DNA from 2 places in the Thermoanaerobacterium thermosulfurigenes genome. Region 2 is predicted to be linked to the other one. Evidence: riboswitches for the same ligand, from Rfam matches in the RefSeq annotation. Region 2 holds a riboswitch; the other holds the start of a gene.
The links. A riboswitch is a leader RNA that binds a small molecule or an ion and turns the genes downstream of it on or off. The one in region 2 is predicted to bind thiamine pyrophosphate.
Positions count from the first base shown of each region.

Region 1: another riboswitch for thiamine pyrophosphate. It lies ahead of thiD (bifunctional hydroxymethylpyrimidine kinase/phosphomethylpyrimidine kinase); the one in region 2 lies ahead of thiT (energy-coupled thiamine transporter ThiT).

Region 1 is NZ_JBPODR010000001.1:111,269-117,632, reverse strand. Features, by position in the region: gene HNR52_RS00600 (4Fe-4S binding protein) at 1-385, shown strand, start outside; gene HNR52_RS00595 (ABC transporter ATP-binding protein) at 473-2,206, shown strand; TPP riboswitch at 2,256-2,370, shown strand; gene thiD (bifunctional hydroxymethylpyrimidine kinase/phosphomethylpyrimidine kinase) at 2,437-3,246, shown strand; gene cytX (putative hydroxymethylpyrimidine transporter CytX) at 3,236-4,417, shown strand; gene thiM (hydroxyethylthiazole kinase) at 4,410-5,210, shown strand; gene thiE (thiamine phosphate synthase) at 5,213-5,842, shown strand; gene splB (spore photoproduct lyase) at 5,948-6,364, shown strand, end outside.
Region 2 is NZ_JBPODR010000015.1:42,932-49,295, forward strand. Features, by position in the region: gene HNR52_RS07510 (APC family permease) at 1-652, shown strand, start outside; gene ltaE (low-specificity L-threonine aldolase) at 656-1,693, opposite strand; gene HNR52_RS07520 (aldo/keto reductase) at 1,843-2,982, shown strand; gene HNR52_RS07525 (hypothetical protein) at 3,136-3,381, shown strand; gene HNR52_RS07530 (methylated-DNA--[protein]-cysteine S-methyltransferase) at 3,406-3,873, shown strand; TPP riboswitch at 3,910-4,008, shown strand; gene thiT (energy-coupled thiamine transporter ThiT) at 4,066-4,704, shown strand; gene HNR52_RS07540 (MGDG synthase family glycosyltransferase) at 4,906-6,021, shown strand; gene HNR52_RS07545 (phosphatase PAP2 family protein) at 6,035-6,364, shown strand, end outside.

The sequences.
Region 1 (6,364 bases), on a different contig from region 2:
TGATGCGATAAGTAAGATAGAATCATATAAGTATCTTGCTGGCGAACTTCTTATGGCTATGTTTTTTTGGATTGCATTAACAGGCAGAGGATATTGCTATTATTGCCCATTGGGAACAGTTTTGGGATTGATAAGTAAAATTGCTGGGCAAAAAATCACTACAAATAATTCAAAATGTATTCAATGTGGACAATGCAATGAATCATGTCCTATGAGTATAGACATAAAAAGTGCAGCATATTACGGTAAAGATGTTACTGATATAAGGTGTGTAGGGTGCGGACATTGTGTTGATGCATGTCCTACAAAAACATTATCTTATACAACGAAAGTTTTAAGTATCTTAAAAAAGAGAGATAAGAAATCATCAATCATGCAAATTTGACAATTATTAGTTGGCAGGCTAAACTAATGTTAGAGATACATCAATCATTAGCAGTAATTATTTTGATTTATATTTGGGGGGATTTTTTTGAGGCTTATAAAGAGATTTGCATCGTATTACAAGCCACATATATGGCTTTTTATCCTTGACATGGTGTGTGCATTTTTTATATCTGCTTCAGATTTGGTTTTTCCTATGGTTACGAGAAATGTGATAAATAACGTCATACCTAACAAGGATTTTAATCTCATATACAGGTTCGCAATTTTGTTAGCTATAATGTACTTCGGAAGGATGATACTTGAATACATAGTAGGATACTATGGCCATGTTTTAGGTGTAAGCATAGAGTACGATATGAGAAAAGATGCTTTTTCACATCTTCAGAAACTTTCTATGAATTATTATGACAATACAAAGACAGGTTATATAATGTCAAGGGTTGTCAATGACTTAAATGAAATAGCAGAAGTAGCACATCATGGTCCAGAGGACCTTTTTTTGTCTATCATAAGAATAATAGGCACATTCATACTTTTGCTTACAATTGATGTAAGGTTGACACTGGTTGTATTTACCATAATTCCTTTTATGTTTATATACATGTATATTTACAACAATAAGTTTGAAGTTATATGGAAGAATGTCCGTGAAACGCAGGCACAGATGAATGCTACATTAGAAGAAAGCATTACAGGAATAAGAGTCGTCAAATCATTTGTAAGGGAAAAATTTGAGAAACTAAAATTCGATAATAAAAGCTCCATGTACAAAAGTGCCAGGTCAAAAGCAGTTAAGCATATTGGTATATTCGATTCTAGTGTAAATTTCCTTTCTAATATATCAGTTGTGATAACTCTTGCAGCAGGTGGCTACTTTATATCGAAAGGCCTCATAAATACAGGTGACTTGGTGGCATATATAATATACATTAGCCAGTTTTTGCAACCTTTGACTGTTCTTTTGCGGTTTATAGAGCAGTACCAGCAGGGTATGGCTGGCTTTAGGCGGTTTGTAGAGCTTATGGATACAGAGTCAGAGATAGCAGATAAAAAAGGTGCGATAGAGTTAAAAGACGTGAAAGGCGATATTGAGTTTGACAATGTCACATTCAGCTACGACAATAAAAGAGAAGTACTGTCAGGAATCAATCTTAAGATAAAACATGGAGAGACAGTGGCAATAGTAGGACCGTCAGGTGCAGGCAAGACCACACTTTTAAGCCTTATACCGAGGTTTTATGAGATAGATGCAGGCTCCATAAAAATTGACGGTATAGATATAAGAGATGTGAAGATATCATCGCTTAGAGAAAATATAGGCATTGTTCAGCAGGATGTATTTTTGTTTTCGGGTACAATAAAAGAAAACATTGCATACGGTAAATTAGATGCTACTGACGAAGAAATAATCAATGCGGCCAAAGCTGCAAACGCACATGACTTCATAATGGAGCTAAAAGATGGCTACGATACGTATATTGGCGAAAGAGGCGTAAAATTGTCTGGGGGACAAAAGCAGAGAATATCTATTGCAAGGATGTTTTTAAAAAATCCTCCGATACTTATACTTGATGAAGCGACATCATCACTTGATAACAAAAGTGAATCGATTATCCAGCAGTCTATTGAAAATTTATCGAAAAACAGGACTACCCTCATAATCGCCCACAGGTTAGGAACTATAAGAAATGCCAAGCGTATAATCGTACTTACTGAAAATGGAATAGAAGAGGAAGGTACACATGAGGAGTTTATGAATAGGAAGGGCGTGTACTATAATTTGTACAACTACCAAAAAGAAAATTTGACGATAGAGTGAAATATCCTGTACAAGTCAAACAATTTGTGTTAAAATTAAATAAAAGTTAATATTTCGTCTGGGGAGCTGGGGTGATAGCCCGGCTGAGAGTTAGCAGCTATTTCTGCTATGACCCATAACCTGATCTGGATAATGCCGGCGTAGGGAGTACATTGGGATTTAAGTGTGCTTATCCAGCACACTTTTTTGTTTCGTATTTCCTTAAGGCATACAAAAAAGGAGGAATCGATGTGAGAAAGTTACTTACAATTGCAGGCTCTGACAGCATTGGTGGAGCTGGCATAGAGGCAGATTTAAAGACGTTTTGCGCACTTGGCGTATACGGCATGTGCGTCATAACGGCAGTTACTGCGCAGAATACAGTAGGAGTTTTTGACGTGAGGGAGATGGATGCAGATATCATCAAAAAGCAGATTGACTGTGTATTTGAGGATACAGAAGTTGATGCTGTGAAAATAGGCATGGTGTCAAGTGGAGAAATCATTGACGCTATTGCATCATCACTTAAAATATGGAATCCAAAAAACGTCGTGTTAGACCCTGTCATGATATCAAAAAGCGGATATTACCTTCTAAAAGAAGACGCCATAGATGCATTGAAGACAAAACTTTTGCCTATGGCAGATATCATTACTCCAAATATACCGGAGGCATGTGAACTTACGGGAATGAATATTGAGGGAATTGAAGACATGAAAGAGGCTGCTAAAAAAATCATCGATATGGGTGTAAAAGCTGTCGTTGTAAAAGGTGGTCATTCTGTAGAAAATGCTACTGATGTATTTTACGATGGAAGTGAATTTTTACTTTTGCCGCAGGAGAGGATCGACACCAAAAATACACATGGGACAGGATGCACTTACTCATCTGCAATAGCTTCGTACCTTGGTAGAGGATTTAGCTTGAAAGATGCAGTAATAAACGCAAAAAGTTACATAACAGAGGCTATTAAAAATTCTCTTGAGATAGGTAAAGGTGTAGGACCTGTAGGACATTTAGTAGATCTTTATAAGAAAGCAGGTATTGACTATGAAGATTAAAAATTCGACGCTTTTTTTGATATGGGCAGGTGCGGCCATATCCATTGCAGAGGTTTTTACTGGTTCATACTTTGCACCATTAGGCTTAACTAAAGGAATTTTAAGCATATTGTTAGGTCATATAATTGGTACTCTGTTTTTTGCTTTAGGAGGGCTTATGTCCTTTAGAGTTAAGAAGCCTGCAATAGAGTCCACGAAAGGTGTATTGGGCGAGAGAGGCATGGTATTTATAGGGCTTTTAAATGTGCTTCAATTGGTTGGCTGGACGGCTGTAATGATAATACAGTCTGCAAAGGCTTTCAACGGTGCCATAGGCATGTCTACTGCTATTGGAATTTTTGTCGTTGGCATATCTGTTTTATTGTGGACATTATTCTTTGACAATGAAGCTTATTGGATAAACGATATTGCTGTTGTACTTTTATTTATATTGACTATATTTGTTGTATTGTATTTAAAAGGCGGGAAAATAGCGTCAGTAACGGGAGACATGAGTTTCAGCGGTGCTGTTGAGCTTGCCGTTGCTATGCCTGTATCATGGCTTCCGCTGGTAGGGGATTACACTATAAATGCTAAAGATGGGAAGTCCAGCTTTATATATACATTTGCAGGATATTTCATAGCAAGCTGCTTCATGTATTTTATAGGACTTTATGTGGCTTTAAAAACAGGCGGAAAGGATATAATCTCGTATTTTGCGTCAATAAAAACGGGAATTGTACCGCTTCTCATTATACTTTTGTCGACGGTTACTACGACTTTTATGGATGTGTATTCTGCTGCTATTTCAACCCTTTCTATTGTCAAAGCTAAATTAAGCAGAAAAAGTCTGCTTATTATATATTCCATTGTGGGGCTTATTGCCGCATATTTGTTCCCAATGGATAATTACCAAAACTTTTTATACGCCATAGGAAGTGTATTTATTCCAGCATATACGGTTGTATTTGAAGATTTCTTTTTGATGAAAAGCAAAAGCCATAGCTTCTTAAATGTGCCTGCCACGATTTCTTTTGCGGTGGGTACGATATTCTACAATTATCTTACATATTTTGGCACAAATCTATCAAAATGGTTTATAACGCCCACAATAGGTACGATTATTTTAACTGCTGTAATCTATCCAATTATGAAATCTTTAAATAAGAGAGAGGAGAAAATTTATGGTTGAAGAAGCAATAAAGGTTTTAGAAAGATTAAAAGAAGAAGTGCCGCTTGTCCACGCTATAACAAACTACGTCGTAATAAACGATAATGCCAATGCACTACTAAGTATAGGGGCATCTCCTGCAATGGTTATGTCACCGGACGAAGCGTACGATTTTACAGCAATTTCAAATGCTTTGTACGTAAATATAGGTACTATCAATAATGAAACTAAAGAGACAATAATCAATTCTGTAATATCAGCAAAAGACCACAAAAAACCAGTCGTCTTAGACCCTGTAGGATGTGCTGCTATAAAAAGCAGAGTTGACTTTGTAAACATGCTTTTGAAAATAAGCGATATAAGCATTATCAAAGGAAACGGCGGAGAAATAAAGGCTTTATCAGGTGAAAGTGCAAATGTGAAAGGTGTAGATTCTCTTGATGATACTGGAAATATTGAAGCTTGTGTAAAACTTGCAAAGTTAACAAATACGGTTGTCGTTGCAACAGGTAAAGAAGACTATATAAGCGATGGGAAAAGAGTAGTAAAAGTTAAAAATGGTACACATTTATTTGCAAAGATAACAGGTGCGGGCTGTACTTTAGGTGCAATAATGGCGGCTACGTCTGCATGCGGCGATGACAAAGTGATATCGTCATTGGCTGCCCTTCTTATTATGAATATAGCTGGAGAATTGGCGGAAAAAGAGTGCAATTTGCCTGGGACATTTAGGGCAAAATTTATAGACAATCTGTACCTTATAAACTCCGACATTATAAGGAAATACGCTGATATTGAAGTATTGGAGGCGTAAGCATGAAAGATTTTGATGTATCTCTTTATTTGGTCACTGACAGAAACCTTTTGAAGGCTGGTAGAGATTTTTACGATGCTGTAGAAGAATCATTGCAAAACGGTGTTACTATGCTACAGCTTAGGGAAAAGGATATTTCATCAAGAGAGTTTTACGAGATTGCTAAAAGATTAAAAGATATTGCAGGAAAATACAATGTTCCATTTATAATAAATGACAGAATTGATATAGCACTGTCTGTTGATGCAGATGGAGTTCACCTAGGTCAAGAAGATCTGCCATGCAGCATTGCAAGAAAGATCATGGGCGATAATAAGATAATCGGCATATCTGCTGGATGCGTAGATGAAGCCGTAGAGGCAGAAAGAGATGGTGCTGACTACATAGGAGCAGGTGCAGTATTCTACACAGGCACAAAGAAAGATATAGGTGAAGCAATAGGGCTTTTGAATTTAAAAAAAATAAAAGAAGCAGTAAAGATTCCTGTTGTCGCAATTGGAGGCATAAAATACAGCAATGCATTAGATGTAATGAGAACGGGCGTTGATGGAATCTCAGTTGTATCAGAGATCATGGCATCAGATGATATAGGTTTTGCCACAAGGCGCTTAAAAGATGCTATATCAAAGTAGTATGAAAAGCACATTCTTACAAATAGGATGTGCTTTTTGCATATACTATTTGAAATGTGCTAAGAATAAAAATAAACAAATTACTTAAAAAAAAGGAGTACGAAAATGTTTATTCCTAAGCGCATTATTTTTGAAAAAAATGCTATAGACTATGAAATTGGATACAACATATACCAATTTTTTAAAGACAGAAAAGAAGTTGAATTTATAGAGATGAAAGGAAATAGAATAAAAGGACATATACCAGGGGACAATTTACGAGAATATTATAAAGAAGGGAAAAATACTTTAGTTGTGGGCGTGAAGAAAAAGATAGATTTTCAATCTTGTAAACCATCAGCTAATTATCAGCTACCATTGCTATCTGGTTGTGTAGGTCAATGTCAATATTGTTATCTTAATACAAATTTAAGCGAGAGGCCTTACATAAAGGTCAATGTAAATATAGATGACATATTTATGTGGGCAAATGATTATATTGAAACAAGGAAACCTGAAAAGACAATTTTTGAAGGTTCGGCA
Region 2 (6,364 bases):
TATAAATGGTACAGGCGCTATTGTCACAGCTTTAGTTGTCGTAATTGTAGGAATAACCAAATTTAGAGAAGGCGCTTGGATCGTAATAATAGTTATACCTGTTTTGGTATTTATGATGCTTAAGATAAATAAGCATTACAGGGCTGTGGCTGTACAGCTTAGAGTAAGCCCAGAAGATCTTCAGTGCATAAAGATCTCTGAAAGTCACTATCGAAACAGAGTAATAGTGCCTATAGAGAGCATCAATAAGGCCAGTATCAGAGCGTTAAGGTATGCCAGGACGATATCTGAGCATGTCATCGCTTTTAATGTGTCTATAGATGAGGAAAGCGGTGAAAAGATAAAAAAGAGGTATGCCATGCTTAATACGGACATACCGCTTATTGTCAAATATTCGCCATTTAGGAGAATCGTCGAGCCGCTTCTTAAATTTATAGAATCGGAAGAGTACAACTATAAAAAAGGAGATATGATAACAGTAATATTGCCGCAGTTTGTAGTTAGGAAAAGGTGGCACAACATTCTTCATAATAAGACGAGAGTTTATATAGAAAAAGAACTGTTAAAACACAAACACATCGTCGTTGCGACTATGCCGCTGCAGCTTCACGATGATGATGATATTGAAGATAAATGCAAAAAAGAGCAATAATCTTTATTGCTCTTTTAATATTGTGCTTATGGCGTGAAGGACCTTGTCAATATGGTCTTTTTTGATGTAATAGTGTGTTACAAATCTTACGGCGTAGTCATTGCCGCCGTTTACCTTAATCCCGTAATTTAAAAGTTTTGAGGATAATTGTGCTCCTGTAAGACCTGTTGCAGATATGTCAGACATGACGATATTTGTTTGAACTGTCGACATGTCAACTTTTATGCCTTTTATGTTATTTAAGCCTTCTGCTAAAAGCCTTGCGTTTTCGTGATCTTCTGCTAATCTCTTTGTCATCTTTTCAAGTGCTACAATTCCTGCTGCAGCTAAAATCCCAGCTTGTCTTAAACCACCACCCAACATTTTGCGGTACTTTCTGGCCTTTTTAATGAAATCTTTACTGCCGGCCACAATGGAACCTACGGGTGCACAAAGTCCTTTTGACAGACAAAACATTACGCTGTCAGCGTATCTTGCTATTTCCTTTACGTCCACATTTAGGTATGTGGCTGCGTTGAAAATCCTTGCTCCGTCTAAATGAACAGGTATATCGTGTTCTTTTGCTATCTCATAAATTTCCTTCATATTGCTTAGTGGTGTAACTGTACCACCTGCTTTATTGTGGGTGTTTTCCAGACATATAAGACTTGTCTTTGGAAAATGGATGTCATCTGTCCTGATGGAGTTTAGAACATCTTTCGGGTCCATAATACCATTTATTCCTCGTATAGTTTTAGCTTGCACCCCTGATAGATATCCTATTCCACCGACTTCATACGTAATTATATGGCATTTTTCTTCCAGTATTATTTCGTTGCCGTGATGTGTATGTGTCATGACAGATACTTGGTTTCCTTGTGTCCCGCTTGTCACAAACATTGCATCTTCTTTTCCCATAATATCTGCTGCCATTTCTTCAAGCTTCTTTACAGTGGGATCTTCACCATAAACATCGTCGCCTACTAAAGCTTTGTACATGGCATCTCTCATTTCCTGAGTTGGCAACGTGACTGTGTCGCTTCTTAAATCGATGTATTCCATATGCAATTACCTCCTATCTATTAGCTTAATTTAAGATTAACATTGTTGAAAAGCTAAAGCAATAGATGCGATTACGGGAATTTTGTTATTTAAAGCAATGGTGTTATAATCAAATAAGAAATTTAAATTTTAAGATACGGAGGGGTTGTATGCAGTATAGAGAATTTGGCAATACAGGTGTTAAGGTTTCAGCATTGGGTTTTGGCGCAATGAGATTGCCTACAATAGGCGGAGACAACAGCAAGATCGATGAAGAAGAAGCTATAAAGATGATAAGATATGCTATAGATAATGGCGTTAACTACGTTGATACTGCATATCCGTACCACAATGGGCAAAGTGAGATTGTGGTAGGCAAAGCTTTAAAAGACGGATACAGGGAAAAGACGTATTTAGCTACAAAACTTCCGTCATGGCTTGTTAATGAAAAAGAAGATATGGATAAATACCTGAATGAACAACTAAAAAAACTGGACGTTGACTACATAGATTTTTACCTTCTACACGCATTGGATAAAGAGAGATGGGAGAAGTACAAAAGACTTGATGTGTTTAGCTGGATGGAAAAGGTCAAGAAAGAAGGCAAAGTCAAATTCATAGGTTTTTCTTTCCATGACGAATACAATGTTTTTAAAGGCATAATCGATGATTACGATAAATGGGATTTTTGTCAGATACAGTACAACTACATGGATATAAACAATCAAGCGGGCTTAAAAGGGCTTAAGTATGCTGCGTCAAAGGGATTAGCCGTTATTGTAATGGAACCAATAAGAGGTGGCAAGCTTGCTGGAGATCCGCCAGAGGCTATCAAAGAGCTTTGGAACAGTGCAAGTGTAAAAAGGACACCTGCAGAATGGGCTTTGCAGTGGGTGTGGAATCATCCTGAAGTTTCCCTTGTATTAAGTGGAATGAGCACGATGGAACAAGTGAAACAAAATATAGAAAGTGCCTCAAGATCAAAAGCAAATGGTTTAACCGAGGACGAGGTAAAACTTGTAGATAAAGTCAGAGAAACTTATGAAAGGCTTTCGCCTGTAGGATGTACTGCTTGTAACTACTGTATGCCATGTCCAAATGGTGTGAATATACCTAAGAATTTTGCCGTATACAATGAAGCCCACATGTACAACAATTATGATGAAGCACTTAGAAATTATAATAACTTAAATGAAGGTAAAGCAAGTTCTTGCATAGAATGCGGAGAGTGCGAGACAAAATGCCCTCAACACTTGACAATAATTGATTATCTAAAGGATGTAAGAAGATATTTTAAAGATGCTGTTTAAAAATAAGCCATATTGATGAAACTTAAGTTTCACCAATATGGCTTTACTTTTAGTAGAAAAAACTATGTATAATATTTTTTATAATACTTGCTTTGATAGTTTACTTGTGAAATAATAAATAGTGAATATCTTATTTAGAAGGGAGTGTCAAGAATGGTTCAAAGTGGATTTATGCTATTTCTGCAGTATTTTGTGGCTTTAGCTACACCGATTGTATCAGTTATCTTTTTGGTATTTTACATAGTTTATACATTGAAAAAAATGAAAAAGATTGATTCAATAGAAAAAAGTTTAGCAAAAATAGCAACTTCAGGCAAATCAGAATCAAGTGAATCTTCTTATGAATCTAATGAAGATTTTGAAATTGAAGATGAAGTCGAAGAAGTAGTTGTTAAATAGCAAAATGCATCAGGATGTGATAATGTGGTATGGGATGACTTAGATACACCGATTGGAACGCTAAGAATATATTCAAGCGAAGATGGCATAACGAGGATAGATTTTCCTAATGAAGAACATTTACAATGTTTAAGGAGTACGAATTCATTTATAGCTGATTGCAAAGAACAGCTTAAATTGTACTTTGAGGGTCACTTGAAAGAATTTAGCGTAAAGTTAGATTTAGAAGGGACAGACTTTCAAAAATCTGTTTGGCGAGAGCTTATGAAGATACCGTATGGCTTTTACGCTACATACGGTGAAATCGCAAGAAGAATAGGTAAGCCAAATGCATCAAGAGCTGTAGGAAATGCCCTCAATAAAAATCCTATTCCGATTATCATACCATGTCATAGGGTCATCGGTTCAGATATGACACTGAAAGGCTTTGCAGGAGGACTTAATGTCAAGTCATTACTGCTTCAACATGAAGGTATTGCATTTAAAAAGTAATTTTATTATAATTAGATAATAAATTAATCAATAGACTATGTCCGCTGGGGGTGCTTTTAGCTGAGATGGCAGATGCCAAACCCCTAGAACCTGATTAGGTTAATACCTACGAAGGGAATGCGGCAAAAGACCGCATCGGTGTGCGGTTTTTTTGTTTTAAGCGGTACATAGCCTCAAAAGGAGGTTATTTTTATGTCCTACATTGTAAGCATTTTTTCCGACTTTACAAAAATAAAGCCTGCCACACTTTCCATCATAATTGCGATTCTATTCGCTGCCTTTTTGTTTTACATTTTAAGAAACAGCGTGAAATTTAACGCAAAGATGCTTGTGTACGGTGGATTGGCAATAGCTATATCATTTGTCTTATCGTATATAAGGTTTTATCATTGGCCTCAAGGTGGTTCTATAACGCCAGCCAGTATGCTTCCGCTGTTTGTCTTTGCATACTATTACGGTGCAGGTCCAGGCATAGCGGTGGGAATGGCCTATGGAATACTTCAGCTAATACAAGACCCTTATGTTGTGCATTGGATACAGCTTCTATTAGATTATCCATTGGCGTTTGGTGCCTTAGGACTTGCAGGATTCTTTAAAAAGAATTTAAGTCTGGGAATCTTAGTTGGTGGTTTTGGCAGGTTTTTTTCACATTTTCTATCAGGTGTCTTCTTCTTTGCCAGCTATGCACCAAAAGGTATGAATCCTATTGTCTATTCGCTTCTTGTTAATGGTATATTAGTAGGTGTGGAGGTCTTGATTTGTTTTGTGGTTTCTATTATTCCGCAAGTTAGAAATGCAATTGAGATGATAAAGAAAAAAGCATTAGCGTAAAATTTATAAAAACCCTCTTTTTAACGGAAGAGGGTTTTTATAAATTTTATACAATAAATTGATTTTGATGGTATAATATTAGATAGCAAATAAAAATAAACTATATTGATGGATAGATTTTAACGCATTTTTAATACAAATTTAATTTAAATTTAATGTTTAAATGCCATAATCAATATAGTGATTGTGAGGGTCTTTTTGATGGATAAAATAAAGATTTTAATACTTTATGAAGATATAGGAACTGGACATAAAAGAACGGCGATGGCTTTAAAAAAAGCCTTCGAAAAAAGAGATGGCGTTGAAGCCTTCGTGGAAAATCCACTTGGGGAGAAGTTTCCCAGCCTGTCTTACTTGACAACGAGAATTTACTTAAAGACGCTAAAATTGACACCTGAATTATGGGGGTATCTTTATGAGATGGAAAGGGACAAGATAGAAAGGCGTATAAATAAGCTGGTAGGCATGTCTGTTTATACATTTATAAAAGATTACGTGTTAAATTTAAAGCCTAACGCAGTAATATGCACCCATCCGTTTTCTTGCTCTATTCTGTCACATATAAAAAGAGATCTCAACATTCCGATATTTGCCATATTGACTGATTACGATGTCCATGCCTATTGGATACATCACCAGATAGATGGGTATTTTGTTGGATCTCGAGAGATGAAAAGTCAGATGAATTTGATGGGTGTTTCCGATGACAAAATAAATGTGACTGGCATACCTATTGATGAAGAATTTTACGTCAAAAAAGATAAAAATGAGATGAGAGAAAAATTGGGTTTTCAATTAGATAGACCATTGGTGATGGTGATGGGCGGTGGACTTGGACTGGGAAACATAAAAAAAGCCGTCAATGTTATACAGAGGCATAAAGATTTGCAGATTGCTGTAATATGTGGATTAAATAAGAATTTAAAGGCTAAAATAGAGGAGATATCGGATGATAATGTATTTGTGTATGGTCATGTAGACAACGTGCATGAATTTATGGAGGCTGCTGATGTCTTAGTAACTAAAAGTGGTGGTCTTACTGTCACCGAAGCCATAATTAAGAAATTGCCTATGATAATTTTTGATCCTATACCTGGACAAGAAGAGAGAAATCTCGAATTTTTGCTTAAAAAGAGGATTGCCTTAAGAATTAAAGATATAGAAAAGTTAGACAAAAAGATATTAGATCTCTTATCTGACAAGAAAAAGATAGATGAAATGAAGGAGCGCATGGAGGAAATTGGCATATACAATTCAGCAGACAAGGTATGCAGCGTAGTTATAAATAATATAAAGAATGATGCTTTGAAGGTGTAAGGAGGTTTCATTTGTGTCGGGAGTGAAGAAATTGATTATTGCGGAGGACAGGAATGTATTTTTCCTTTTAAATGAAAGGATAAAGTGCAAAACTCTTGATAAGATTATGCCTAAAATAACCCATATAGGAGGACCGTATTTTACGATTTTATCTTGTTTGCTGCTGATTTTGTTTGGAAAAAGCAGCGTTAAGCTTTCTGCCATTCAAGCCCTTACTACTTTGACAAGTAGCCACTTAGTTGTGCAAATTTTAAAGAGAATATGCACGAGGCCAAGGCCTTACATGGTTTTGCCTGAAGCCAATACATTCAAATATTTGTTGAGAGATTATTCTTTCCCGTCA